DNA from 3 places in the Streptomyces sp. QH1-20 genome. Region 2 is predicted to be linked to each of the others. Evidence: riboswitches for the same ligand, from Rfam matches in the RefSeq annotation. Region 2 holds a riboswitch; each other region holds the start of a gene.
The links. Region 2 has a riboswitch for cobalamin ahead of AB8O64_RS30720 (CoA-acylating methylmalonate-semialdehyde dehydrogenase). Riboswitches for the same ligand answer to the same signal wherever they lie in the genome.

Region 1 (9,604 bases), 6.5 Mb from region 2:
GTCGACGAGTTGCTCGCGCGTGGTGTCCTTGAGGAGGTAGCCGATGGCGCCCGCCTCGACCGCGCGCTCGATCTCGACGTCGGTGTCGTACGTCGTCAGGATCAGAACACGCGTCCCGGTTTGGCCCGCCACGATTTCCCTGGTGGCGGCCACCCCGTCGAGGACCGGCATGCGCAGGTCGATCAGGGCCACATCGGGTTCAAGGCGCCGGGCGAGCTCGACGGCCTCCCGGCCGTTGCCCGCCTCGCCGACGATGTCGATGGTGGGCTCCGAGGCCAGCAGGGCGACCACGCCGGCGCGCATCACCGTATGGTCGTCCACCACGATGATGCGGAGGTTTCCTTCTGTCGCTGTCACAGCCGTCATGTCACACCTGACCGTTCGTGGGGACCATGGCGAGGACGCGGGTGCCGTCGCCGACCGAGCTGGTGACCGTGAGCTCGCCGCCGAGTTCGGCCAGCCGCTTGCGCATGCCGTCGAGGCCGAAGCCGCAGGAGTCCGCGACGACGAAGCCGCGGCCGTCGTCGGTGATCTCCAGTTCCAGACCGTAGCCGTGGTCGGCGAGGACGACGCCCACGGTGGAAGCGGCCGCGTGTTTACGGATGTTGGCCAGCGACTCCTGCGTGCAGCGCAGGAGGGCGATCCGGGTCTGCTGGTCGCATTCGACGTCCGGCAGCTCCGCGTCGACCGTGAGGCCGGTGTCCTCGGCGAAGCGGTCCAGGGTGCGGCGCAGGGCGCGGGCGACCGAGCCGGGGGCGACGCCGCTCTGGGGGGCGGAGCCGACCAGGACGCGCGCTTCGGCGAGGTTCTCGCGGGCGGTGTGCTCGATGGAGAGCAGCTGTTGGGCGCTCTTCCCCGGGTCGGTACCGAGTCCGGAGCGGGCCGCCTCGGCGAGCACGATGATGGACGCGAAACCCTGGGCGAGGGTGTCGTGGATGTCCCGCGCGAGCCGTTCCCGCTCCTCCGCGGCGCCCTGGCGCTGGTGGGCCTCGACCAGCTGCTGGTGGGCGTTCTCCAGCTCGGCGTTCAGTCGGCGGGCACGTTCGTCGCTCTGCCGCACGATGCGATGCACCAGCAGCCCGACGAGCACACCGGCCGCGTAGCCGATGACGGTGAAGGCGACGTTGCCCGTGAGGAGTTCCGTGTGCCGAACGGCCCGGGCGGTCACGGTCACCACCACGGCGGCGCCACTGTAGGCAATGGCCGATCCCGGGCTCGCGGCGAACATCCAGAATTGCGGGAGGGACACGATGAACAGCGCCGCGCCCCCGCCCGGCAGACCGCCCATCGCCCCCACACCGAGGGCGAGGACACTCAGATGAACGCGCGGACGCCACACGGGATTGCCCGGGAAGAGACGCAGGGTGGCGTAGCCGAGGGAGATCACGGCCAGCAGCGCCAGCGACCAGTATTTCGCCGCTCCGGAATCGTTCCGCACACCGATGACGGAGGGCGCCAGACCGAGGAGCACCCAGGCGACGGTGTACCACCGGTGAAGCGTCGGTATCCAGAACCGGTCGTTGGGCTGTGGCCGTTGAATCATGCTGGTCAGCCTACGTTTTCGAGCGGTCGGCCGACCGGGACGACGGGCGGTGCTCCGCGACCGTTCCGCGACGGCCACCAGCACCTGTCGCCGAGCAGCAGCATGAGTGCGGGCAGGATCACGATACGGATGACGAAGGCGTCGATCAGTACGGCCACCGCCAGGCTGAAGCCGATCTGCTTCATCTCCATGATGTGCAGGGGCACGAAGCTGGCGAACACCGTCACCATCACGAAGGCGGCGCTGGTCACCACACTCGCCGAGCCGCCGATGCCTTCGAGTACGGCCTGCCGGGTCGGCACACCGCGGAGCACACCCTCCCGGATCCGGCTGATGACGAACACCTGGTAGTCCATCGACAGGCCGAAGAGGATCACGAACAGGAACAGCGGTACCCGGGAGCCGACCGAGCCGGTGGAGGTGAAGTCGAGCAGGGGCTCGGCCCATTCGCCTTGGAAGACCAGCACCAGCAGACCGAGCGAGGCGGCGGCCGAGAGCAGGTTCAGTGCCACGCCGATGAGGCCGAGGAGCACGGAGCGGAACGCCCACACCGTCATGGCGAAGGTCACCAGGAGCAGGGACCCGATGACGATCGGCAGCTTCTGCTTCTGGTGCTCGGGGTAGTCGGCGTAGCGGGCGACGTCCCCGGTCACCGCGGTCCGGGCGCCGGTCACCTGGCCGACGGTGGCCGGTACGTACGTCCCGCGGAGGCGTTCGAGGGATGTCTGCGCCGCGTCGGAGCTCACGTGGTGCGGTACGGGCAGTTCCAGGAGGCTGACGCGCCGGTCGGGTGAGGTGCGCAGTTCCGCCGTGCCGGTGAGGGCCGGGTCGGCTTCGGCGCGGCGGGCGAGTTCGCGCAGCGCGCCGGTCACTTCGTCGGCGAGGGCGGGCTCAGCGCGTACGACGACCTGGTGCATGGACTTCAGTTCCGGGAAGGCGTGGTTCAGCCGGTCGTACGTCTGCATGGCGGGGATGGAGCGGGAGTGGGTCTCGCGGCCCATGTCGGTCAGTTCGAGGTCCAGCAGCGGGGCGGCCAGGGCGAGTGTCGCGAGGACGGCGACGGTCAGGGTGGCGGCCGGACGCCTGCTCGTGGCGCGCAGGACGGCCCCGGTGAGGCGACCGGCACCGCCCTTCGGCTGCCGGGGGTGCTTCGGCTGTGCGGTCCCGCTCCCGGCCGCGCGGGCGGCCTTGCGCAGCGCGCGGCGCTCCGCCCGCTCACCGAACGTGGCCAGCAGCGCGGGCAGCACGGTGAGCGAGCTGACCACGGCGACCAGGGTGACGACGATCGCGCCCGTGGCGATCGAGGAGAAGATGACGTCGTCCACCAGGTACAGCGTCGCGCTGGAGACGGCGACGGCGAGCCCGGAGAGCACGACGGCCCGTCCGGAGGTGGCCGCGGCGAGTTCCACCACGGCCTGCGAGCTGAGCCGGCCGCCCGCCCGGGCGCGTTCCTCCCGTTCGCGCTTGAGGTAGAAGAGGGTGTAGTCGACGCCGACGGCCAGGCCGATCAGCAGGATGACGTTGGTGCCGACGCCCGCGTCGGGGAAGGCGTGCGAGGCCAGCATGGACAGGCCGATGGCGGCGGCGATCGAGGAGAGTGCCAGCAGCAGCGGCACGGTGGCCATCGCCACGGAGCGGAAGACGAACAGCAGGGTGATCAGGGTGACGGGCAGCGCGATGATCTCCGTGCGGGAGAGGTCGTCGCCGCGCAGCTTCTCGACGCCCTTGCTGATGGAGGGGCTGCCGGTTTCCTCCACGCGCAGTGCGGGGTGTGCGGCCCGCACCGCGGCGGTCTGCGCCCGCAGCGGTGCGACGTGCTTCTTGCCGTCGAGCTCGGGGCCCTTCATGGTCACATCGACCCGGACCGCTCTGCCGTCGGCCGAGCGCACGGGCGCGCCCACGGAGGCGACTTCGGGAAGTTTCCGCATCCGGGCGGTGATGTCCCGGGCGGCGGTGTCCGCGGCGGTCCGGTCGAGCGTGTCCGTGCCGGGCTTCGCGGTGATCAGCACGCGCTCCACGGGCTTCTGGTGCAGTCCGCCCCCGGCCGCCATGGCCTCCGCCCGGCCCGCTTCACCGACGCGGAAATCCTCACTGGTGGCGGCGTTGGCGCCCACCGAGATCCCGGCGCCGAGACACAGGGCGACGAACAGGAACCAGCCGCCTATCGCGCGCCACGGGTGCCCGGCACTCCAACGGGCCATACGTACAGGGAAGGTCGTCATGGTGTCCATGCTGGTCGCCGGGGTGCCGCTGCCATGAGCCTCGACCGGTTGAACTTCGTGTCCACCGGTCGGTGGACACGAGGGGTCGCCCCCAGCCCCCTTCGCCCCAAGTCCCTTTCCCTCACACCCCGGTGGGGTCGTCAGGCCCCCTGTCGCACACGCGTCCGCCCCTTTACTCTGGAGGCGCAGTCGGTTCGCGCTGTCCGCCTGGCAGCCGCGTCGTAAGAGGGAACCCGGTGGGAGTCCGGGACTGCCCCGCAACGGTGAGTGGGAACGAACGTCGTCATCGGCACCGGTCCGGGAGAACGGGTCCGGGAAGCGACGGCCGGTAGGTGCGAGGTAGGTCGCGTGCGACCTCGCAGGCCCACGAGTCCGAAACCTGCCCACTGCGCGCGTGCGGCCCGCACGCGCTGATCGCGGTGGCCTCGAGGGTGGGCCGGCGGGTGCAGGTGGGCATCGTGCTCGTGCCGGGCGGCGTCCGCTGTTCCTTCGCGTGCCCTCAGCGGTCCCGGGATCCCGGCGACGCGCGAAGGAGTGCCCTGGTGACCGATGTCCCTCGCCGCCCTCCCCCCAGGCCGCCTCGGTGACGTCCTCCGGGCAAGGGGGCGCCCCCGTCCCGCCCTCCCGTACGGCGGTCGGCACGGCGCCGCAGACCGATCGAGCCGTCGTCGACGCGCGGCCCGTGCTCCGCGTTCCGTGTGCACGGGACGGGCGGACCTTCTCGGGGGTGTGCCACGGCACCCTCGGGGAGCTGTTCCAGGGGCCGCTCCGACACGAGGGCGAGCAACGCATCGCGCTCGTCTCCTTCCCCGTCGACCGGCACTCCTGGGTGCATTTCACCCGGGGTGCCGGCCCTCCGGGGGCCTTGCCGGCCGGGGAGAAGACGGCGCGGGCCGCCGGGCTGTTCCTGGAGCGCTACGGCCTGACCCTGCCGCCGGGCCGGTGGAGTGCCCATTCCGACCTGCGCGTCGGCGTGGGCATGGCCAGCTCCACCGCCGACATCGTGGCGACGCTGCGCTGTCTGTTCCGGATCTTCTCGCTGCCCTACGACCCGCGTGCGGTGATCGAGGTGCTGTCCGCGATCGAACGCGCGGACAGTGTCTTCCTCGACGAGTTCGCGCTGTATCTCAGTGACCGGCACCGTGTCGTCCGCCGCATGGGAACCGCCATCGCCTTCCACACCGCGTTCATCACGGAGGCCGGCACCGTCGACACGGCCGCGGTGACCCCGCTGCTGCTGCGGCACTACCTGCGGCGGTCAGCGGACTACGAGCGCTGCCTGACCGATCTCCTCAAGGGCTTCTCGGCAGCCGATCCCGCGGCTGTCGCCCGTTCGGCGACGACCAGCGCCGCTCTTTCCCAGGAGGTGCTGCCCAAAGCCACGTTCGAGACCGTGCTGGCACACCGCGAGGAGTTCGGGGCGGACGGTGTGTTCGTCGCGCACACCGGCTGCCTCGTCGGCTATCTCTTCGCCCGCCGCCCCTCCCCCGCGCTCAAGGACGAACTGTCCGGCTTCTTCCACACGCTCGGCCACCAGTGCTCATTCGCCCAAGGAGGCTACGGGTGATACACGCCCATATCGCCGACGCTCTCAAGTCCCCGCACCTGATCCGACTGTCCGACGGCATGGTCCTGGCCCGCTTCGAATCCATGAAGATCTACTCCGCGCTCGCCGCGGTGCGCCGACTGCTCGACCGGGGCACGGTCCGGCCCGGGCAGACCCTCGTCGACAGCTCCAGCGGAATCTACGCCCAGGCACTGGCGCTGGCCTGTCACCGCTACGGCATGCGCTGCCACATCGTCGCGTCCACCACCGTCGACGCCACCACCCGCGCCCAGTTGGAGATCCTCGGCGCCACCGTCGAGCAGGTCGCCCCGTCGAAGAACCTCGCACTCGACCAGGAGCTGCGCGTGGCGCGGGTGCGGCAGATCCTGGCGGAGCGTCCCGACGTCCACTGGATGCGTCAGTACCACGACGACATCCACTATCTGGGATACCGGGAGTTCGCGGACATCGTCGCCACCGCGCTCCCGGACCGGCCGCTGACCGTCGTCGGGGGGATCGGGTCGGGCGCCTCCACGGGCGGGCTGGTCGAGCATCTGCGCCGGCGTGATCCGTCGGTCCGTCTGATCGGTCTGCAGCCCTTCGGGAGCGTCACCTTCGGCAGTGAGGACCACCACGATCCGGAGGCCATCATCGCCGGCATCGGCTCCTCGATCGTCTTCGACAACGTCCGCCACCATCTGTACGACGCGATCCACTGGATGGACTTCCAGCACGCCATGGCGGGGGCCGTGGCGCTGCTGCGCGAGCACGCGGTGTTCGCCGGCCTGTCCACGGGCGCCGCCTACCTCGCCGCCTCCTGGGAGGCGCGCCGCTGCCCCGGCCGGCTCCATCTGGTGATCGGGGCCGACACCGGTCACCGCTACGTCGAGCGGGTCTTCGCCCGGCACCGCGAGGCCCTGGACACCGCCGCGCTCGGCCCGGCCGAGATCACGTCGCCGGCGGACCTGTCCATGCCCTGGTCGACGATGGCCTGGAACCGCAGCCCCGCACCGGGCCGGCAGAAGGAGCTCGCATCGTGACGGTGGTCTCCCTGGAAGCCCTCACTTTCGGCCTGGGGCACCTGGTCCGGGCCGCCGACGCGCTCGGCGAGCGGATCCGGCTGCTGACCCGCGACCCGCTCGTCTACGCGCACGAACTGCGGCAGCTGCCGGACGGGGCCCTCGACGTGGTCGAGATCGACACCTTCGACGTGGAGGCCGTGGCCGCGGACCTCGCCCGCCTCCCGGGGCTGCGGGGGCTCATCAGCTCGACCGACACCTGGACGCTGGTCGGTGCCGAGCTGACGGCCCGCTTCCGGCTGCCCGGCCTGGACGCCGCCGTGCTGGAGCTGACGCGGGACAAGGCAAGGGTGCGCAATCTGCTCCACGAGGCGGGCCTGACGAGGGGCCGGGCAGTGGAGGCCGGAGCCCTGGGGGCCGACGCCGACTACCCGCGTCGGCTGGGGAAGGAGGTGGGCTTCCCCGCCGTCCTGAAGGACACCGCCGGAACCGGCAGCCAGAACGTCTGGCTCGCCCGGGACTTACCGGAGCTCGAAGAGGCCCTGCGCGAGGCCGGCGGGCGGCGGCTGACCGGCCGCCTCTTCGCGGAGCCGTACTTCTCCGGGCCTCTCTACAGCGCCGAGACACTCACCTGGGAGGGGCGGACCAGGCTGCTGGGCGTCTCCAGCCGGTTGATGTCGCACGAGCCGCACTTCCGTGAGGAGATCACCGCGTTCCCCGTCGCCTTCCCCGAGCCGCAACGCCTGTCGCTGGAGAAGTGGCTGGGCGAGATCCTCGCGGCAGTGGGGTACACCGACCGGTTTGCCCACGTCGAGTTCGCCCTCACCGTGACGGGCCCGGAGATCATCGAGATCAATCCTCGGATCGGCGGTGCTCTCGTCGCGGAGGGCATGTGCCGGGCTCTCGGCTGCAATGTGTACGAGGCGATGGTGGAGGCCTCTCTCGGCCGTCGCCCCCGCCTCATCGACGCGGAGCTGCCGGGCGGCCCGGCGGTCGCGTTCGTACTCGGATACCCGGAACGCGCAGGGGTGTTCACGGGTGTGACGGGCCTCGACCGGCTGGAGGACATGCCGGGGTCGCCCGCCTGGTATCCGGTCAAGCGCGTCGGGGACCGTATCGAGCACCTGGGCGACAGCCGGGGTTACGCGGGCATCGTCTGGGCGGAAGCGGACACCGCTGAACTGGCCACCCACCGCGCCGTGGCCGCCGCCAACGCCGTACGGGTCCACACCGAGCGGGCGGCCGGGTGAGTGGAGGGCGGGCCACGGCGGCGCCCCTCGGGGTCTCGCTTCTCCGGCTGAGCGGACCGCTGCGGTTCCTGCTGGTCAGTTCCTTCCTCATCCCGCTGGGCAGCTTCATGGTCCTGCCGTTCATGTCGGTGTTCCTGCACGAACGGCTCGGCATGGGCCTGGGAGCGGTGGGTCTGGTCCTGGCCGTGGCGTCCCTCGTGCAGTTCTCCGGTGGCGTCGTCGGCGGGGCGCTCGCGGACCGGATCGGTCTGCGGCGCACCATGGTGTGGGCCCTGGTGATACGTACGGCGGGCTTCGTGGGTCTGCTGTCGGCGTTGCGCTGGCCGCCGCTCGTCGTGGGCGCGCTGATCCTCACCTGTTGCGGTGCGGCGCTGTATCTCCCCGCGAACAAGGCGTATCTGGTGCACGGCGTGGACGACGCACGGCGGCCGATGTTCCTGTCGGCCGGGAACGCGGCGCTCAACGCGGGCATGGCGGTCGGACCGCTGATCGCCGGCCCGTTCGTACTGTCCTCGCCCGGTTGGCTGTTCCTCGCTGCGGCCGCCCTGTTCCTGGTCGTGACGGCCGGCCACGCGCTGCTGCCCGCGGAGGGCGCGCCGGTGGGGCCGACGGGTGGGGCCGGCGGCGCGGATGCGGGGAGGGCCGGTGGTGCGGCGGTGGGCCGGGGCCTGCTCTCGGGCGTGGCAGCGCTGCCCTTCGCGGCCAATCTGCTGGCCTTCTATCTGTACTTCTACTTCCAGCACTATCTGGCTGTGTTCGCGGTGGAGCGGGCGTCCAGCGAGTTCTACAGCCTGGTGCTGCTCACCTGCTTCGTCCTGGTCATCGTGGTCCAGCCACTGGCCTCCGGCTGGATCCGTCGTATGCCCTACCGGTGGGCGCTGGTGGGGGGTTTCCTCGCGCTCGCCGCCGGGATGGCGGTCCTGGCGGCCGGCACCCGTCCGACGCTGCTCCTGGGCGGTGCGCTGATCACCTTCGGTGACATCGTGCTGTTCCTGAAGAACGACCTGGAGGCCTTGCGCCGCAGCCCGCGCTCCGATGCCGTCGTGTTCGGGCAGCAGCGTCTCGCGGCCGGCCTCGGCGCGTGCGCCAGCGGGATTCTCGGCGGACAGCTCTACGGTCTCGGCCTCGGTGCCGGAGAGACCGGCTGGTTCTGGCTGGCGGCCGCCGCGCAGTGTCTGCTTCTGCCGCCCCTGCTGCTCGCGGTGCGCGCGGCACCGGGTGCACGGAAACCGATCGACTCGACGACGCGAAGGAAGGCTGATTCCTGATGACACGGACGGACGGGTTCGAGGACGACGAGTTCTGGACCGGGTTCTACGACTTTCTCTTCTCCGAACAGCGCTACACGCAAGCGGAGGAACTCCTCGACTCCTCTCCCCTGTTGGACTTCACTCCCGGATCCCGCGTCCTCGACCTGTGCTGCGGCCCGGGGGTGTTCACCGTTCCGCTGGCCCGTCGCGGCCATCACGTCACCGGCGTGGACCGCAGCCCGGCGATGCTGGAGCGGGCGCGGGAGTTCTGCGGGGCGGCGGGGGCGAAGGCCCGCTTCGTCGGGACCGACGCGCTGCACCACGTCGAGCCGGAGGCGTACGACGTCGTGCTCAATATGTTCACGTCGTTCGGGTACTTCGAGGAACACGCCGACAACATGCGGGTGTTGCACAACATGCGCGCTTGTCTGCAGCCCGGTGGCCGTCTGCTGCTGGACGTGGCGGGCAAGGAGCTCCTGGCCCGAAAGGTCGTGCCGCCGAAGGTCGTCCACCGGGGCGGTGATCTGCTGGTGCAGACCGACACCGTGCTCGACGACTGGGCCCGGTTGCGCAGCGACTGGGTACTGGTCCGGGGCGACCGCGTGCACCGGGCGAGCCTGGTCTGGTTCGTGTACAGCGCGGTCGAGCTGCGGGCGATGGCCGAGGAGGCCGCATTTGAAGAGGTGGAGATCTTCGGCGGCTTCGACGGCCGGCCCTACGACCAGGACGCCGAACGGCTGATCCTTCGCGCCACCCGTAAGGGCTGAACGAGGC
Region 2 (9,604 bases):
CGGTCGCGGGGTACCGCACCTCGGGCCGGGGCTCCTTGACGAGCCTCACCGTCACCGCGTCGCCCGCCGCCAGCAGCCCGCTCATCGTCCCGCTCATGAATACCCGCTCCCGTTCGTGGATCGTCCGACGGCAGCCTCTCCCATGGCGGAATCCTGGGCGAATGATTTTCGGGACGAGGCGCTCGTCCGCCTACCGGTGTGTGAACTCCGGCGGTCGCTTCTCCACGAACGCCGCCATTCCCTCCTTCTGGTCCGCGACGGCGAACACCGCGTGGAAGAGCCTGCGTTCGAATCGGACGCCCTCCGCCAGCGTCGTCTCGAAGGCCCGGTTGACCGCCTCCTTGGCCATCATCGCGACCGGCGCGGACATCCCGGCCACGGTCTCCGCGACCGCGAGTGCCTCCGCCAGGAGATCGTCCGCCGGGACGATCCGGGAGACCAGCCCGGCCCGTTCGGCCTCCGTCGCGTCCATGGTGCGGCCGGTCAGGCACAGCTCCATGGCCTTGGCCTTGCCGACCGCGCGGGTCAGCCGCTGGGAGCCGCCGATGCCGGGGATCACACCGAGCTTGATCTCCGGCTGGCCGAAGACCGCCGTGTCCGAGGCGAGCAGGATGTCGCAGAGCATGGCGAGCTCGCAGCCGCCGCCGAGGGCGTAGCCGGAGACGGCCGCGACGGTCGGCGTGCGGAGTTCACCGAGCCGGTCCCAGGCGGTGAACCAGTCGCTGAGGTACATGTCCATGTACCCCTGCGGCCGCATCTCCTTGATGTCGGCCCCGGCCGCGAACGCCTTCGGCGAGCCGGTGAGGACGATGCAGCCGATGTCGGGGTCGCGGTCGAGTGCGGCCGTGGCCTCGACGACCTCGTTCATGACCTGGAGGTTGAGGGCGTTGAGGGCCTTCGGCCGGTTGAGGGTGATCAGGGCCGTGCGGCCCTTGCACTCGACGAGGATCGTCTCGTAGGTCATGCGGTGGCCCTTCCGTTCTCTTCGGTGTTCTGGGTGGACCGGTCCCTGATCGTCCGGACGATCCCGGAGAAGTCCTCCGCCGCCCCCGGGCCGTCGGCGAACTGCGCGTACAGTTCCGCGGCCCGCAGGCCCAGTTCGGCGTGCACCCCGCCCGCGCGGAGGGCGTTGGCGGCGAGGCCGAGGTCCTTGGCCATCAGGGGCGCGGCGAAGCCGGGCCGGTAGTCGTGGTTGGCGGGGCTGCCCGGGACGGGGCCGGGGACCGGGCAGTTGACCGTGAGGGCCCAGCACTGGCCGGACGCGGTGGAGGCCACGTCGTAGAGGGCCTGGTGGGACAGGCCGAGGCTCTCGCCGAGGACGAACGCCTCGCCGACCGCGATCATCGAGATGCCGAGGATCATGTTGTTGCAGATCTTCGCGGCCTGACCGGAGCCTGCCGCTCCGCAGTGGACGGCCTTCTTGCCCATCGCCGACAGCAGCGGCTCGGCCCGCGCGAACTCGGCCTCGCCGCCCCCGGCCATGAAGGTCAAGGTGGCGGCTTCCGCGCCCGTCACCCCGCCCGAGACGGGCGCGTCGAGGGCGCGGTGCCCGGCCCGCGCCGCGGCGTCGTGGGCAGCCCGGGCGTCGGCCACGTCGATGGTGGAGCAGTCGACGAAGAGGGTGCCGGGCGTCGCCGCCGCGAGGAGCCCCTCGTCCTGGTAGAGGGCGAGGACATGGCGGCCGGCGGGCAGCATGGTGATCACCACGTCCGCGCCCGCGGCGGCTTCAGCCGCCGAGGCGGCCGGCTCGACACCGGCGGCCACAGCGGCTGCCAGGGACGCGGCCGACAGGTCGTAGCCGCGCACCCGGTGCCCGGCCCTGACGAGGTTGGCGGCCATCGGGCCGCCCATGTGGCCGAGTCCGACGAAGCCGACGACCGTACTCACGGGGCTCACGGGGTCCACGGGGCTCACCAGGGCACCTCCTGCGGGGCCTCGTCGGCGAGGGAGAGTTCCCGGGCGCCGAGCGGTGTGAAGAACCGGTCCACGTCCGCCTCGTCGACCTCCGCGAGCGTCGCCGGTGACCAGCGCGGGGCGCGGTCCTTGTCGATCACCTGGGCGCGGATGCCCTCCACCAGGTCGGGGGCGGACAGCGCCGCGCAGGAGACGCGGTACTCCTGCTCCAGGACGCGCTCCAGCGGCCCGAGGTCCCGGGCGCGGCGCAGCGCGGCGAGAGTGACCTTGAGGGCGGTGGGCGACTTGGCGAGGATCGTCCCGGCGGCTTCCTTGGCGGCCGGCACGCCCGCGTCGAGCAGCCGTTCGACGATCTCCTCGACGGTGTCGGCCGCGTAGCAGTGGTCGATCCACTCCCGGTCCTCGGCCAGCCGCCCCTGCGGTGCCTCGCGGACGTGGCGGGGCAGCACGTCGGGTACGGACCCGGCGGCGAGGTCCGCGGCGAGGGCGGGCAGCGCGTCGGCCGGTACGAAGTGGTCGGCGAGGCCGCACAGCAGGGCGTCCGCAGCGCCCACGGGCACCCCGGTGAGCCCGAGGTGGGTGCCGAGCTCCCCGGGGGCGAGGGCCAGCAGATAGGTGCCGCCCACGTCGGGCACGAAACCGATGCCCGTCTCGGGCATCGCGACCTTGGAGCGCTCGGTGACGATCCGCACGCTGCCGTGGGCCGAGATCCCCACTCCCCCGCCCATCACGATTCCGTCCATGAGGGCGACGTACGGCTTGGGGTAGCGGGCGATACGGGCGTTGAGCCGGTACTCGTCGCGCCAGAAGGCCGCCGAGGCGTCGCCGCCGGAGCGGGCGTCGGCGTGGATGGACCGGATGTCGCCGCCCGCGCACAGCCCCCGCTCGCCCGCGCCGCTGATCACGACGGTCTCGACGGCGGGGTCGTGCTCCCAGACGGTGAGAGCCTCGTCGACGCGGCGCACCATGGTGTGACTGAGGGCGTTGAGGGCCTTGGGCCGGTTGAGGGTGAGGTATGCGGCACGGCCCTCGGTGCGCAGCAGTACGCAGTCGTCACTGCCGTCCGTCGTCGGGGTCATCGGGCGGCTCCCGTCAGTCCGCGGGCCACGATCAGGCGCATGATCTCGTTCGTTCCTTCCAGGATCCGGTGCACGCGAAGGTCTCGGACGATCTTCTCGATGCCGTACTCGGTGAGGTAGCCGTAGCCGCCGTGCAGTTGCAGGGCGCGGTCGGCGACGGAGTAGCCGGTGTCGGTGGCGAAGCGTTTGGCCATGGCGCACAGCTGCGCCGCCTGGGGGTCGCCGCGGTCCAGGGCCTCCGCGGCCTGGCGGACCAGGGCGCGGGCGGCGGCGAGTTCGGTCGCCATGTCGGCGAGGCGGAACTGCAGTGCCTGGGCGTCGAGCAGCGGTGCCCCGAAGGCCTCCCGGTCGGCGAGGTATTCCAGGCTGCGGTGCAGGGCGTTCTGTCCGCCGCCGAGGGAGCAGGCGGCGATGCCGAGCCGGCCGCCGTTGAGCCCGTTCATGGCGATGCGGAAGCCGTCGCCCTCGGCGCCGAGCCGGCGGTCGGCCGGGAGGCGGACGCCGTCCAGGACGACCTGGCGGGTGGGCTGGGCGTTCCAGCCCATCTTCTTCTCGTCGGGGCCGAAGGACAGCCCGGGGTCGTCCCGTTCGACGACGAACGCGGAGATGCCTCCCGGCCCCTCCCCGCCCGTGCGCGCCATGACGATGTACACCTCGGCGGCTCCGGCGCCGGAGATGAACTGCTTCACGCCCGTCAGGACGTAGGAGTTCCCGTCGCGTACGGCGCGGGTCCGCAGCGCGGCGGCGTCGGAGCCCGCGCCCGGCTCGGTCAGGCAGTAGCTGCCGAGGGTGTCCATCGAGCACAGCCGGGGCAGCCAACGGGCGCGCTGGGCTTCGTCGCCGTAGCGGTCGATCATCCAGCCGACCATGTTGTGGATGGAGAGATAACCGGCGATGGAGGGACAGCCGGTGGCCAGTACCTCGAAGATCAGCACGCCGTCCGCGCGGGTGAGGCCGGAGCCCCCCGCGTCCTCGCGCACGTAGACGCCGCCGAGACCGAGGCCCGCGGCCTTGCGCAGCACGTCGAGGGGGAAGTGTTTGTCCTGGTCCCAGGCGACGGCATGCGGGGCGAGGTGTTCCCGGGCGAAGTCCAGCGTCGTCCCGGCCAGCGCGAGCTGGTCCTCGGTGAGGCCTGTCGTCATGGCGCTCATCCCATCGTGGGGATGGTGAAGCTCGCGCCCTCCTTGACCCCGGAGGGCCAGCGCGAGGTGACGGTCTTGGTGCGGGTGTAGAAGCGGATGGCGTCCGGACCGTGCTGGCCCAGGTCGCCGAAGCCGGAGCGCTTCCAGCCGCCGAAGGAGTGGTACGCGACCGGCACGGGGATCGGCACATTGACGCCGATCATGCCGGTGTCCACGCGCCGGGTGAAGTCGCGGGCGGTGTCCCCGTCGCGGGTGAAGATCGCGACGCCGTTGCCGAAGGCGTGCTCGGAGGGCAGCCGCAGCGCCTCCTCGTAGTCCGCCGCGCGGACCACCGACAGGACGGGCCCGAAGATCTCCTCCTGGTGGATCCGCATGTCCGGGGTGACCCGGTCGAAGAGGGAGGCGCCGGCGAAGAAGCCGTTCTCGTGCCCGGCGAGGGTGAAGCCGCGCCCGTCCACGACGAGTTCGGCGCCCTCCTCCACTCCGAGGTCCACATAGCCGCGGACCCGGTCGACGGCGTCGCGGCCGACGAGGGGGCCGAAGTCGGCCTCGGGGTCGTCGGACCGGCCGATCCGCAGGGTGCCGATCCGCTCCTTGAGGCGGGCGACCAGCGCGTCGGCGGTGTCCTCGCCGACGGGCACGGCGACGGAGATCGCCATGCAGCGCTCCCCGGCCGAGCCGTAGCCCGCGCCGATCAGGGCGTCGGCGGCCTGGTCGAGGTCGGCGTCCGGCATCACGATCAGATGGTTCTTGGCGCCGCCGAAGCACTGGGCCCGCTTGCCGTGGGCGGCGGCGGTGGCGTAGATGCGGGCGGCGATCGGGGTCGAGCCGACGAAGCCGAGCGCCTGCACCCGCGGGTCCTCGAGCAGGGTGTCGACGGCTTCCTTGCCTCCGTTGACGACGTTGAGCACACCGGGCGGCAGGCCCGCTTCCAGGAACAGCTCGGCGAGCCGGAGCGGGACGGACGGGTCGCGCTCGGAGGGCTTGAGGATGAAGGAGTTGCCGCAGGCGATGGCCGGGGCGGCCTTCCACAGCGGGATCATCGCGGGGAAGTTGAACGGGGTGATGCCCGCTGTCACGCCGATCGGGCGGCGCAGGGAGTGCACGTCGATGCCGGTCCCGGCGTTGTCGCTGAAGTCGCCCTTGAGCAGGTGCGGGATGCCGGCGGCGAACTCCACCACGTCCAGACCGCGCTGTATGTCGCCGAGGGCGTCGGGGACGGTCTTGCCGTGCTCGGAGGACAGCAGCCGGGCGAGGGAGTCCTTCTCGCCCTCGACGAGCTGGAGGAACCGCAGCAGGACGCGGGCCCGGCGCTGCGGGTTCCACTCGCCCCACTCCCGCTGGGCCTCGGCCGCGTCGGCGACGGCCGCCTCGGTCTCGGCCCGGTTCGCCAGGGGCACCCGGGCCTGCACGGCGCCGGTGTTGGGGTCGTACACATCGCCGTAGGCACCCGATGTTCCCGGGGTGTGCCTGCCGCCGATGAAATGGGTGAGTTCACGGACCATGGGAGAGCCTGCTCTCGTCAGGTGAGATCCGAGGACGGCGCGAAGCGTCCGGCGGAGGGCGCGAGTTGCGCGCGGCCGCCGACGGGTCGCGGGACGCGAAGGGCCGGGAACCGTCAGCGAGCGGGAACAGCCGCTCGCCGCGCCGGATCACCAGGGTCGTGGGTACGGACCGGTGCCATGCGTGTCTGCTCCATCCTCGTGGACAACACGGAACGTTCCGCGGCCGGTATCCTGACTCCCGGATCACCGCGCGTCCCCGTGCCTTCCCGACATCCCGCTCGTCAGTGGCGTGTACCGCGAGGACGAACTCCCCGGTCACAGTGGCGGGACCGTGCCGGATTCACACCGGCTTCCCTGCACCGCGGACCTTGTCCCCCGAACATATAGTTGGACGTCCTAGTAAGTCCAGGGTCTCCCGGCCCGGAGTGTCAGCGGCCCGGATCAAGGCCCGGGTTCAGCGGGGCCCGGCGTCCCGCACCGGGTACGGCACGAAGGTGCTGCGGTTCTCGTCGACGGCGAGGGGCCGGCCGAGCGGTGGGACGGCCCGCTGCGGGCAGTCCAGGCGTTCGCAGATCCGGCAGCCCATGCCGATGGGGGTGGCGGCCGTGGCGTTGTCGAGGTCGAGTCCGTCGGAGTAGACGAGCCGGGATGCGTGGCGGATCTCGCAGCCGAGCCCGATGGCGAAGGTCTTGCCGGGCTCGCCCCAGCCACCCCGGTGCCGGGTGACGGTGCGGGCGGTCCACAGATGGCGCTGCCCGTCCGGCATGGCCGCGATCTGCACATGGATGCGGCCGGGAGAGGCGAACGCCTCGTAGACGTTCCACAGCGGACAGGTGCCGCCGGCCCGGGAGAAGTGGAAGCCGGTGGCCGACTGCCGTTTGGACATGTTGCCCGCGCGGTCGACCCGTACGAAGGAGAAGGGCACCCCGCGCAGCCGCGGGCGCTGCAGCGTGCTGAGCCGGTGGCAGACGGTCTCGTAGCCGAGCCCGAAACGGTCGGCGAGCCGCTCGATGTCGTACCGCAGCTCCTCCGCCGCGGCGTGGAACTCGCGGTACGGCAGGATCAGCGCGGCGGCGACGTAGTTGGCGATGCCGATCCGGGCCAGCGGCCGGACGGCGGAGTCTTCGTCGTAGTCCTCCGAGGCGAGCCGGGTGAGTTCCCCGTCGTACTCGAGCAGGGCGAGCTGGGTCGCCATCCGGAAGGCCTGCTGGCCGGGGCGCAGCCGGTTCGACAGGTGCAGCACCCGGGCGCGGGGGTCGTAGGTGTGGAGGTGGTCGGCGTCGGCGGCGATGCGGACCCCGTGGCGTTCGGCGAGCCGGGCGGCCAGGGCGGGCAGCACCTCGCCGGGACGGATGCCGATCTCGGCGGCCAGTTCCTCGGCGGCGGTGTCGACGGTGTGAAGGTAGTTCTGCCGACGGTAGAAGAACTCGCGGATCTCCTCGTGGGCGGAGCGCGGGAGATCCGGGTCGTCGGTGCCGCGGCGCTCGGCGACCTCCGCGAGCCGCTCGGTCAGGGCCTGGTTGCGCCGGCCCAGGTCGAGCAGCACCGCCGCCACGGCGGGCAGCCGGGAGGCGAGTTCCGACAGATCGGTGGGCGAGACACGGGCGGCGGCCACCTCGTCGGCGAGGGCTTCGCGCAGGTCGGCCAGGACGCGGCCGGTGTCGCGCTCGGAGAAGAAGCCGGGGTCCACGCCGAACGCCTCGGTGAGCCGCAGCAGTACGGGCACGGTGAGCGGGCGGGAGTCGTGCTCCATCTGATTGAGGTAGCTGGGCGAGATGGCGAGCATCCGGGCCAGTTGGGCCTGGCTGAGCCGCCGTTCCTCGCGCAGCCGCCGCAGTCGCACCCCCGCGTATGTCTTGCTCATGCCTCGCTCGTGTTCCCGCTCACCCCAGGCCCCCTCCGGCCGCCCCCGGCTCCGTGCGCTCACCCTAGCCGGGGCGAGCGGACCCCGGCCATGGCAGCTCGGCAAGGTTGACAGAGTTGGCAAAGTTGGCAGACAAGCCCGGGAAGATTCACAGAACTTGGCAATCCGCCAGGGTTGATGACACTGAGTGCCACTGCCAGAGTCGTAGCACGGCCCGCCGGAGCCCCGGTTTCTCGACATTGCCCGCTCAACGGAGCTACGGCGGGCCGTACTTACCAGGGGAAACACTTCCCTTCACATTCTTGGCAGAAATCCGAGCACGTTCGGTGCGGGTCCGGCGCGGAGGCGCTGCGGATGCGACGCGGATCCGGCGCGGATTCACGCGGCACGGCGACACTGGGAGGCGGTCATGGCGCAGACAGGGACGACGACGGCCGAGGAGCTGGCACAGCGGTGGGCGACAGACCCGCGCTGGCAGGGCGTGCGGCGCTCGTACGGCGCCGAGGACGTGGTGCGGCTGAGCGGCAGCGTCCGGGAGGAGCACACCCTGGCCCGGCGCGGCGCCGAGCGGCTGTGGCGGCAGCTCCACGAGCGTGACTACATCCACGCGCTCGGCGCGCTGACCGGCGGCCAGGCCGTCCAGATGGTCAAGGCGGGACTGCAGGCCGTCTATCTTTCCGGCTGGCAGGTCGCCGCCGACGCCAACCAGGCCGGGCACACCTACCCCGACCAGAGCCTGTACCCCGTCAACTCCGTACCGACCGTGGTGCGCCGCATCAACAACGCGCTGCTGCGCGCCGACCAGATCGCCACCGCCGAGGGCGACGGCGCGGCCGTCGACTGGCTCGTCCCGATCGTGGCCGACGCCGAGGCCGGCTTCGGCGGCCCGCTCAACGCCTTCGAGCTGACCAAGGCGATGATCGCGGCGGGTGCGGCCGGCATCCACTACGAGGACCAGCTCGCGTCCGAGAAGAAGTGCGGCCACCTCGGCGGCAAGGTCCTGGTGCCCACCTCCCAGCACATCCGCACCCTCAACGCGGCCCGCCTCGCCGCCGACATCGCCGATGTGCCGACCCTGATCGTGGCCCGCACGGACGCGCTCGCCGCCAATCTCCTGACCACCGATGTCGACGAGCGCGACGCCCGCTTCTGCACCGGCGAGCGCACCGCCGAGGGCTTCTACCGCGTCGAGCCCGGCATGGGGCCCGTAATCTCCCGGGGCCTCGCCTACGCCCCGTACGCGGACCTGCTGTGGGTGGAGACCGGCACCCCCGACCTGGCGCAGGCGCGCGAGTTCGCCGAGGCCGTCCACGCCGAGCACCCCGAGCAGATGCTCGCCTACAACTGCTCGCCGTCCTTCAACTGGCGGGCCGCGCTCGACGACGACCAGATCGCCAAGTTCCAGCGGGAGCTGGGGGCGATGGGCTACCGCTTCCAGTTCATCACCCTCGCCGGTTTCCACTCCCTCAACCACGGCATGTTCGACCTGGCCCGGGGCTACGCGGAGCACGGCATGCCCGCCTACGTCGACCTCCAGGAGCGGGAGTTCGCCGACCAGCGGCACGGCTTCACCGCCGTGAAGCACCAGCGCGAGGTCGGCACGGGCTACTTCGACCAGGTCAGCACGGCACTCAACCCCGCCGCGGAGACGCTCGCGCTGCGCGGCTCCACGGAGGAGGAGCAGTTCCACTAGGCCGGGGGCCACACATACGACCGGGGCTGAGGGGCCCGGGTCACGGCCGGGGCTGAGGGGCCCGGGCCGCTGCGGAGGGACACGCCGAAGGGCGGCGGCACCTGGTGGGGTGCTGCCGCCCTTCGGCGTGCGGGGTCGACTCCCTTAGTACGCGGAGTTGACGTTGTCCATGGAGCCGTACTTGTCGGCGGCGTAGTTGCAGGAGGCGGTGATGTTGGCGACGGGGTCGTAGGGGTCCCAGGAGGTGCCCTCGACGTGGTAGGCCTTGAAGGTGGGGTCGATGATCTGCAGCAGGCCCTTGGAGGGGACGCCGTTGGCGGCGTTGATGTCCCAGTCGTTGATCGCACGCGGGTTGCCGGTCGACTCGCGCATGACGTTGCGCTTGATGCCCTCGTAGGTGGCGGGGA
Region 3 (9,604 bases), 4.8 Mb from region 2:
CCGGATTTCTACAGAGCCCGGGCGGGGCCGCCTGCGGGCGCGCAGCGAAAGGGGCGGATATGGGGTGATTCATCGATACTCGGGGTGGACGGCCCCCCGCGACGACTGGTCACCCGGTCACCACGACACCCGAGGAGTGATCGTCATGGCAGCTGCCCCCACGGGCCCGCCGACCCTCTACCCGACGCTGCTGTACCGGGACGCGAAGGCGGCGATCAAGCAGCTCACCGAGGCGTTCGGCTTCACCGCGGCCGCGGTCTACGAGAGCGAGGACGGCACCGTGCTGCACGCCGAGCTCACCTACGGCAACGGCATGGTGATGCTCGGCTCCAAGGGCCGTAAAGGCGTGTTCGCCGAGGCGATGGCGGAGGGCGGGCCGACCGGCGTCTATGTGCTCGTCGAGGACACCGACGCCCACCACCGCCGGGCCGTCGAGCACGGTGCGGAGATCCTGATGCCGCCCACCGACCAGGACTACGGGTCCCGGGACTATCTGGCCAAGGACGCCGAGGGCAACGTCTGGAGCTTCGGGACGTATGCGCCGTTCGGCGCCGGGGGGTAGGGGGCGTCTGCCGACGGCGGGTCGTCCTGCCGACGGCGGTCGTCTTGCCGCCTGCGGCGGCGGGCGCCCTGCGGGCGCGTCCTCAAGCGCCGGACGGGCTTGTTGTGGCTGAGCTCAGCCGACCGCCCGCCCGGCGACATGCCTACGCCCCGCCCCGGTGGACCTGGAACGCGGCGCGGCGGACCGCCTTGGCGAGGGCCGGGTCCGGGTGGGCTGCGGCGAGAGCGACGAGCACCTGGACGGTGCGGGGGTGGCCGACGGCGCGGATCTCGTCCAGCAGGCCCGGCACGGTGCCCTGCACGGCCGAGTCCAGGTGGCGGACCAGCAGCCGGCTCTCGCCGTGGTCGGCGACGGCGGCGGCGGTGTCCACCCACAGCCAGGTCGCCTCCTCCCGGGTGAGGACCTCGGCGGCCGCCTCCTCCGGGTCGTGCCCCTCGTGCTCGGCGAGCCACAGCAGCGCGTACGGCCGCACGCACGGCTCCAGGGCCGCCGCCCGTACGGCGGGCTCGGCGGGCGCGCCCACCGCGCGCAGCGCCTCGAAGGCGAGCCCGCGGACCAGCGCGTCGTCGCCGCGGGCCGCCTCCAGCAGATCGTGGACGGCGCTGCGCACGGGCCGCGCGGCGAGCCAGGCCCGGTACTCGGCGCGGGCGGGGCCGGGGCTGAGGTCGGCGCAGCCGCGCAGCATGGCCTCGGCGGACAGCTCGATGTTCCCGGCGGGGCTCTGGGCGGCGACGCAGATCCGCTCGAGCTTGACCCAGACCGCCCAGTTGCCGAGGGGGGTCAGGAGGGCTTCGCGGGTGTCGCCGGCGACCGGCGCGTCCTGCCCGTCCCGCATGACCAGTGCCCCGACCGAGGCGAGCCCTTCGAGGGCCCAGTCGAGCAGCCCGGCCAGCGGGTCCGCCACGCCCGGTGCGGGCGGTGTGGGTGGTTTGGGCTGGGGCCACACGGCGGGGTTGCCGTAGGGGACCTCGCAGCGCTCGGCGCGGATCTCGGCGACGCGCTGCTGGAGGATGTCGAGGAGCATCGCGACGGAGACCGGGCCCGCCGAGAGGTGCATGACGGACAGCAGCTGCGGGGCGGCCTCGACGACCTCGGCGGCGATGGTCGGGTCCGTCCCGGCGGGTTCCGGGTGGGCGAGGGACCAGGCGTCGAAGAGGGCGACCCAGCCGCGCAGCACGGCGCTGTCGTCCCGGTCCCAGGCCTGCAGCCGCCAGCCGGGGCGGGCGGTGTCGCCGTGGAGTTCGACGAGCCCGGCGAGACGGGCCCGGTCCCAGTCGGCCCGCACCTGCCGGTCGGTGAGCCTGAGCGCGTCGGCGGCCCGCCCGGCCGTGTCGTCGCAGAGTCCGCCGGCCTCGCCGGGCCGCAGCGAGGTGCCACGGCCGCATTCGGCGGCCACCCAGCGGGCCAGCCGGACGGCGCCGGTCAGGCCGCCTCTGGCCTGCCGGGCGAGTTCCGTCGGCGCGGGGGTGCCCGCGGGCGGTCGGGGCGCCGGTCGGGAGCCGCGATTCGCCACGGCCCGGCGGGCAGCGGCGATCGGCTGTCGGGGGACCAGTCTGAGCCGGGAGTCGCGCGGAGTACGGGACGTCACAGGAGCAGTCTTGCCGTTGACGCTCCGAAAACCCAATCGGGATCAACTATCCGGCCGTTCAGGGCCGGTAACCGGCGGTACGGAATCCTTTCCTCCGGCTACGGGGGCCGTCACGGAGGCCTCTCGACGCCCTCGCGTCCCTCGTTTTCGGCCCGGGACCGGACCCGGGACCGGAATCGGGTCCGGGCCCGTGTCCGCCTCGGATCACGTCTGACCGAGCGAGGTTCACGTCCGCTCACGTCAGATCGGGCCGGTCGTCAGAGCAAGGGGATCAGGAAGCGGCGCAGCGCCTCCTCGTAGCCCGCGGGGTTCGCGTTCCACATCCCGGCGTGCGGGGCGTGCGGGACGGTGTGCGGGTGGATCAGCTCCGGTCGGCGCGCGATGAGCGCCCGGGAGTGCTCCCAGGGCGCCAGGGTGTCGCCGGGGCCGTGCACGAGCAGGGCCGGGACGGTCAGCCGGGCGGGGTCGGTGGCGGTGATCAGCCCGCCCGGGGCCAGCCCCGTGCGGCCCTGGGCGGCCCGTACGGCGAGCGGGAGCAGCGCGGCGGGGACCCGGCGGGTGGCGGCGAAGGAGCGCAGCAGCAGGGGCCAGTCGAGGACGGGCGAGTCCATGACGAGTCCCACGACGCGGTGGCACAGCGCGGAGTCCAGGGCGGCCAGCAGGGCCATGGTGGCGCCGGTGGACCAGCCGTGCAGGACGACGCGGCGCGCGCCGTAGCGGAGGGCGTAGCGGATGGCCGCGTCGAGATCGCGCCATTCCGCAGCACCGAATCGGCTGATTCCGTTCGTCGGGCGGGGGGCGCCGGGGTCGCCCCGGTAGGCGACGTCCAGGACGGGGACCCGCAGGGCGCGCAGGAACGGCATGACGACCATGGGGTGCTCGCGGGTGGCGCCGATGCCGTGCACGGTGATCACCCAGGTGTCGCGGGGGCCGGGCACGAACCAGGCGGGCAGCGGCCCGAGCTCGCCGGGCACCTCGACGTCGGCGTGGTCGAAGCCGAGGGCGTCGCGCGGGTTGCCGGAGTAGACCTGCGGGGTGAGCCACGCGCGCGTGCCCGGCAGCACCATGCCGTGGTCGACGCGCTCCAGGCGGCGTACGACGCAGTCGGCGGGGTGCTCGTCCCCGACGACGGGGCCGACGACGGCGTGCAGGCCGCGCGCGACCAGTCCGTACGTCCCGGGGCGCTCGCTGGCGAGGCTGCGGGTGAGGGTGACCGTGCCGTCACCGGTGGCGTGCACCGTCAGCCGTGGTTCGCCGGGCGGCGGGCGGCCCGGCGCGGGCTTGAGGGCGGCGTCGCTCGCGTACCGTCCGGCCGCCAGGGCGGCCGCTCCGGCACCGAGTACGGTCGTGGCGGCCGTGCGGAGAGGGGCCGCCGCTGTACGCGGGCGCATCCCTTCCAGTGTGTGGGGCCCCGGCGTCCCCGGCCAGTGGGCGGGGGCGACCCGGTCGGGGACGCCGGGGCGCGGGTCAGCGCTGTCCGTAGCCGCGGAGCTTCTCGGCGACCTCGGCCACCTGGGCTCCGGTCAGCAGCGTCGGGGTGTGGCCGGGGACGGTGGCGGCGGTCAGCCAGAGGCGGCACATCCATTCCAGCTGGGCCGTGCGGTCGTACGCCTGGTCGAGGGTGCTGCCGTAGGTGACCGTGCCGTGGTTGCGCAGCAGGGCTCCGGTGCGTCCGTCGAGGGCGGCCAGGAGGTGCCCGGCCAGTTCCTCGGTGCCGTAGAGGGCGTAGGGGGCGACCCGGACCGGTCCGCCGAGGGCCGCCGCCATGTAGTGGACCAGCGGCAGCTCGTCGACGAGGGTGGAGACGGCGGTGGCGTGGACGGCGTGGGTGTGCACGATCGCCCGGGCGTCGGTGGCGCGGTAGACAGCGAGGTGCATGGGCAGTTCGCTGGTGGGGGTCAGCTCGCCGAGGACCCGGCGGCCGTCGAGGTCGACGCCGACGGCGTCGTCGGGGCCGAGCCGGTCGTAGGGGACTCCTGAGGGAGTGACAAGAACAACATCGCCCACCCGGGCGGAGACGTTGCCGGAGGTGCCCACCACCAGCCCCTCCGAGGTGGTGCGACGGGCCGTGGAGACCACGTCCGCCCATGTCCGCGGGATCTCCCCGGGGTCGGCTATCCGGTCTTCGGTCGCTGTCATCGTTATCCGCCTCCGGTTGGCGTCACTGCTCGGTCCGTTCCAGTTCACCTTCCGTTCACCCAGGGTCCCTACGGTCGCCGCGTACCTGACCATCGAGCTGATTGCCTGGGTGAATGGAAAACATCACGCTTCTCATCGGGATCGTGATCGTCACGGCCTTGGTGTTCGACTTCACGAACGGCTTCCACGACACGGCCAACGCCATGGCCACCACCATCTCCACCGGGGCGCTCAAGCCCAAGACCGCGGTGGCCATGTCGGCCGTGCTGAATCTCGTCGGCGCGTTCCTGTCCGTGGAGGTCGCGGCGACGATCTCCAAGGGCATCGTCGACGAATCAGGCATCCGGCCGGAGATCATCTTCGCCGGACTGGTCGGCGCGATCGTCTGGAACCTGCTCACCTGGCTCGCGGGCCTTCCCTCCAGCTCCTCGCACGCGCTGTTCGGCGGCCTGATCGGCGCGACCATCGCCTCGGTGGGCACGGACGCCGTCCACGGTGACGCCGTCGTCATGAAGGTCCTCATCCCCGCCGTCGTCGCCCCGGTCGTGGCCGGCCTGGCGACCGTGCTGGCGACCCGGCTGACCTACCGTCTGGCGCGCGACACCGACCCCGAGGCCAGCGCCAAGGGTTACCGCGCCGGGCAGATCGCCTCGGCCGCCCTGGTCTCCCTGGCCCACGGCACCAACGACGCCCAGAAGACCATGGGCATCATCACCCTCGCCCTGATTTCCGGCGGCGCGCTGGGCGCGGACGCCGACCCGCCGATGTGGGTCATCGCCTCGGCCGGCATCGCCATCGCGCTCGGCACCTACCTCGGCGGCTGGCGCATCATCCGCACCCTGGGCAAGGGCCTCGCCGACATCCAGCCGCCGCAGGGCTTCGCCGCCCAGACCGGCGCCGCCGTCACCATCCTGGCCTCCTCCCACATCGGCTTCGCGCTCTCCACCACCCAGGTCTGCTCCGGCGCCGTCATGGGCGCGGGCATGGGCCGCAAGGGCGGCGTGGTGCGCTGGTCCACCGCGGGCCGCATGATCGCCGCCTGGGGTCTGACCCTCCCGGCCGCCGGCCTCGTCGGCGCCGGTGCCGCTCTCCTTGCCGACCAGGGCGACTGGGGCGTCGCCACGGTCGCCGTGCTCGCCGTCGCCGCCTGTGGCGCGATCTGGCTGGCCTCGCGCCGCAAGCCCGTGACGCACGACAACGTCAACGAGCTCGACGGCCAGGTCGCCGAGCCCGCCGGTGTCGTCACCACCGCCCTCCAGGCCGTCGCCCCGCCGCCGGCCGGGTTCGTCCCGGCTCAGGCCGCCACGGCTCCCCGTGAGCCCGAGCGCACCCCGGCCGCCGCGACCGGCTGACGCCGGACCAGCCAGCCTTAAGGAAGTACGCAATGAACATCGACTGGGCATCCCTCGGCCAGGTCTTCGGCGTCAGCCTCGTCGTCACCGTCGCGATGGTGGGCGTCTTCACCCTCGGCATCGTCGGCACGTCCCGCAAGCCCCAGGGCACGCGGGACGGCGCCGCCGGTGCGGCGGCAACCGCCACCGCGCCGACCGCGGTGGCGCGCACCGGCGCGTACGCCTGCTTCGCGCTGTGCGCGGCGGCCGTCGCGTACGGCATCTACCTCATCGTCGCCTGATCGTCCGCGCACGACAGTCCACCCACGGCCCGGGGCGGCCATGGCCGCAGGTCAAACGTGAGTTGACGGCCGTTCCCGGGCCGTGGTGGACTTCCGGGGCCAAACGGCGACAGCAAGAGGAAGCCGGTGCGAGTCCGGCGCGGTCCCGCCACTGTCACCGGGGAGCGCTCCCCCACCCCGTGGGTCCATAGGGGTCACGGCTCGTCGAAGCGAGCTGGAAGACCGGGGGCAGCGCCGATCCGGGAGCCAGGAGACTCTGGTCGCCGGTCACGTCGAACCAGGGCGCGGACCCTGAGTGAGGACACATCGCGATGCCCGGCTGCCGCCCCACACCCCCTCCCTCCGTCTTCCGTGCACCCCTCCGAGGCATGACGGCGGTCTGATCCGATGCGTGCCGATCACGTCGGTTTCGCGTCCGGTGCCGCGCTCGGCTTTCTCGGCGACCTCCTCGTGGGCGACCCCCGCCGCGGCCACCCCGTGGCCGCCTTCGGGCGCGCCGCGCAGGGCGTCGAGCGACGGCTGTGGCGCGACCACCGCGGCTACGGCGCCCTGCACACCCTGGTGTGCGCGGGCGGCACCGCCGCGGCCGCCGGGCTGCTGACCCGTGCCGTACGGAACTCCCCCCGCGCGCAGGTCGCGCTGACCGCCGCCGCCACCTGGGCCGTGCTCGGCGGCACGTCCCTGGGCCGTGAGGCCCGGGCCATCGGCGGCGCCCTGGCCGCCGGGGACCTGGACGTCGCCCGGGAGCGGCTGCCGCATCTGTGCGGCCGTGACCCGCAGGCGCTGGACGCGCAGCAGATCGCGCGGGCGGTCGTCGAGTCCGTCGCCGAGAACACCTCCGACGCCGTGGTGGGCGCCCTCGTCTGGGGCGCCCTCGGCGGTGTGCCCGGCCTCGTCGGCTTCCGCGCGGTCAACACCCTGGACGCGATGGTCGGCCACAAGTCCGCGCGCTACCGGCGGTTCGGCTGGGCCTCGGCCCGGCTCGACGACGTCGTCGGCTGGCCCGGCGCCCGGCTCACCGCCGCCCTCGCCGTCCTGGCCGGCCCCGACCCGCGCGGCGCCTGGCGGGTGGCCCGGCGTGACGCCGCCCGGCACCCCAGCCCCAACGCCGGTCCCGTCGAGGCCGCCTTCGCCGGTGCGCTCGGCGTGCGGCTGGGCGGCACCCTCGCCTACGCGGGCCGCGTCGAACACCGCCCCGTCCTGGGCGCGGAGCTGCGCCCGGTCCGGGCGGCCGACATCGAGCGCGCGGTACGGCTCTCGCGCCGGGTGTCGCTGCTGGCCCTCGGGGTGGCGATCGCCGGGCGGTACGCCGTCACCGGCGCGCGGGCCGCGACGCGCTCCACGAGCGGTGCGCCGACCGGCCGCGCCCTGGGCAGACTTCCGGCGGCCGTCCCGGCCGTACGGACAGCACTACGGATCACACAACGGGTCATAGCTCCGACGCAGCACAGGAGGAACCGGTGACAGCGGACAGGAGCGGGCCCACGGGCCCGCTGGGCGGGGGCCTGCTGGTGGCCGGGACCACCTCGGACGCGGGCAAGAGCGTGGTCACGGCGGGGATCTGCCGGTGGCTGGTCCGCCAGGGCGTCAAGGTCGCGCCCTTCAAGGCGCAGAACATGTCGCTGAACTCGTTCGTGACGCGCGAGGGCGCCGAGATCGGCCGGGCGCAGGCCATGCAGGCCGCCGCCGCCCGCGTCGAGCCCAGCGCCCTGATGAACCCCGTGCTCCTCAAGCCCGGCAGCGACCGCAGCAGCCAGGTGGTGCTGCTGGGCAAGCCGGTGGGCGAACTCAGCGCGCGCGGGTACTTCGGGGGGCCTGGGGGCCCCGGGGAGTCGTCGGGTGCTTCGCTGTACGGCGGGCGGCGGGAGGCGCTGCTCGGGACGGTGACGGAGTGTCTGGAGGAACTGCGGCGTACGCACGACGCGGTGATCTGTGAGGGCGCCGGCAGCCCCGCCGAGATCAATCTGCGCCGCACGGACATCGTCAACATGGGCATCGCCCGGGCGGCGCGGCTGCCGGTCGTCGTGGTCGGCGACATCGACCGGGGCGGGGTCTTCGCGTCCTTCTTCGGTACGACGGCGTTGCTGTCCCGCGAGGACCAGGCGCACATCGCGGGCTACATGGTCAACAAGTTCCGGGGCGATGTGACGCTCCTGGAGCCGGGCCTGGACATGCTGCGGGACCTCACCGGCCGGCCGACCGTGGGCGTGCTGCCGTTCGCGCACGGCCTCGGCATCGACGAGGAGGACGGTCTGCGGGTCTCGATGCGCGGCGCGGTGCGCGAGTCGGTGGTGGCCCCGCCGCACGGCGCGGACGTGCTGCGCGTCGCGGTGTGCGCGGTGCCGCTGATGTCGAACTTCACGGACGTGGACGCGCTGGCCGCGGAGCCGGGCGTGATCGTGCGCTTCGTGGACCGCCCGGAGGAGCTGGCCGACGCGGATCTGGTGATCGTGCCGGGCACCCGGGGAACGGTGAAGGCGTTGGCCTGGCTGCGTGAGCGCGGGCTCGCGGACGCGCTGAAGCGCCGCGCCGCCGAGGGGCGGCCGGTGCTGGGCATCTGCGGTGGCTACCAACTGCTGGGCGAGCGCATCGAGGACGACGTGGAGTCCCGGGCTGGCACGGTCGAGGGCCTCGGACTGCTGCCGGTGCGGGTGCGGTTCGCCCGGGAGAAGACGCTGGAGCGCCCGGTCGGCGAGGCCCTCGGCGAGCGCGTGGAGGGCTACGAGATCCACCACGGCGTCGCGGAGGTGACCGGCGGGGACGAGGCCTTCCTGGACGGCTGCCGGGTGGGTTCGGTCTGGGGTACGCACTGGCACGGTTCGCTGGAGAGCGACGGCTTCCGCCGGGCGTTCCTGCGACGCGTGGCGGACGCGGCGGGCCGGTCCTTCGTCCCGGCGCCGGACACGAGCTTCGCGGCCCTGCGCGAGGAACAGCTGGACCGGCTCGGCGACCTGATCGAGCACCACGCGGACACGGACGCGCTGCTGCGGCTGATCGAGCGGGGCGTGCCGGCCGGGCTGCCGTTCGTTCCGCCCGGTGCGCCCGCGCACCCCGCCGAGGCCCCCGCGGGCGAGAAGCCGGCCGTCCCCGCACAACCGTCGGACGGCGCGGCGGACACCGCGAGCACCCCGGCGAACACGGCCGCCTCCGACGCGCCCGACCAGAGCCATTCCTTTGAAGCCCTTGAAGGGGGTACCCGCTGATGGCCTCGGCCACCTACCCGTTCACCGCGGTCGTCGGAATGGACGACATGCGGTTGGGTCTGCTGCTCAACGCGATCTCGCCGTCGATCGGCGGTGTGCTCGTCCGGGGCGAGAAGGGGACCGCCAAGAGCACGATGGTGCGCGGCATCGCGGCGCTGATGCCCGCCGTCGACGTCGTCACCGGCTGCCGCTTCTCCTGCGACCCCGCCCTGCCCGACCCCGCCTGCCCCGACGGCCCGCACGCAGACGGCGACCGCGCGGCCGGTGGCGCGCGCGCCGCCAGGATGGTCGAACTGCCCGTCGGCGCCTCCGAGGACCGGCTCGTCGGCGCGCTCGACATCGAACGGGCCCTGTCGGAGGGCGTGAAGGCCTTCGAGCCGGGTCTGCTGGCCGACGCGCACCGCGGCGTGCTGTACGTCGACGAGGTCAATCTCCTCCACGACCACCTGGTCGACCTGCTGTTGGACGCCGCCGCCATG

Region 1: another riboswitch for cobalamin. It lies ahead of AB8O64_RS01620 (hypothetical protein); the one in region 2 lies ahead of AB8O64_RS30720 (CoA-acylating methylmalonate-semialdehyde dehydrogenase).
Region 3: another riboswitch for cobalamin. It lies ahead of AB8O64_RS08865 (cobalamin biosynthesis protein); the one in region 2 lies ahead of AB8O64_RS30720 (CoA-acylating methylmalonate-semialdehyde dehydrogenase).

The regions. Positions count from the first base shown of each region.
Region 1 is NZ_CP166299.1:326,841-336,444, forward strand. It holds gene AB8O64_RS01605 (response regulator) at 1-366, opposite strand, end outside; gene AB8O64_RS01610 (sensor histidine kinase) at 368-1,543, opposite strand; gene AB8O64_RS01615 (MMPL family transporter) at 1,549-3,765, opposite strand; cobalamin riboswitch at 3,939-4,167, shown strand; gene AB8O64_RS01620 (hypothetical protein) at 4,349-5,332, shown strand; gene AB8O64_RS01625 (cysteine synthase family protein) at 5,329-6,351, shown strand; gene AB8O64_RS01630 (ATP-grasp domain-containing protein) at 6,348-7,580, shown strand; gene AB8O64_RS01635 (MFS transporter) at 7,577-8,848, shown strand; gene AB8O64_RS01640 (class I SAM-dependent methyltransferase) at 8,848-9,597, shown strand.
Region 2 is NZ_CP166299.1:6,812,424-6,822,027, reverse strand. It holds gene AB8O64_RS30745 (DUF402 domain-containing protein) at 1-97, opposite strand, end outside; gene AB8O64_RS30740 (enoyl-CoA hydratase) at 191-964, opposite strand; gene mmsB (3-hydroxyisobutyrate dehydrogenase) at 961-1,887, opposite strand; gene AB8O64_RS30730 (enoyl-CoA hydratase/isomerase family protein) at 1,911-2,993, opposite strand; gene AB8O64_RS30725 (acyl-CoA dehydrogenase family protein) at 2,990-4,144, opposite strand; gene AB8O64_RS30720 (CoA-acylating methylmalonate-semialdehyde dehydrogenase) at 4,141-5,640, opposite strand; cobalamin riboswitch at 5,844-6,026, opposite strand; gene AB8O64_RS30715 (short-chain fatty acyl-CoA regulator family protein) at 6,095-7,504, opposite strand; gene aceA (isocitrate lyase) at 7,914-9,197, shown strand; gene AB8O64_RS30705 (transglycosylase SLT domain-containing protein) at 9,342-9,604, opposite strand, start outside.
Region 3 is NZ_CP166299.1:1,984,131-1,993,734, forward strand. It holds gene AB8O64_RS08835 (VOC family protein) at 146-562, shown strand; gene AB8O64_RS08840 (hypothetical protein) at 705-2,150, opposite strand; gene AB8O64_RS08845 (alpha/beta hydrolase family protein) at 2,408-3,541, opposite strand; gene AB8O64_RS08850 (class II aldolase/adducin family protein) at 3,618-4,289, opposite strand; gene AB8O64_RS08855 (anion permease) at 4,403-5,641, shown strand; gene AB8O64_RS08860 (hypothetical protein) at 5,674-5,922, shown strand; cobalamin riboswitch at 6,037-6,179, shown strand; gene AB8O64_RS08865 (cobalamin biosynthesis protein) at 6,310-7,386, shown strand; gene AB8O64_RS08870 (cobyric acid synthase) at 7,416-9,125, shown strand; gene AB8O64_RS08875 (putative cobaltochelatase) at 9,125-9,604, shown strand, end outside.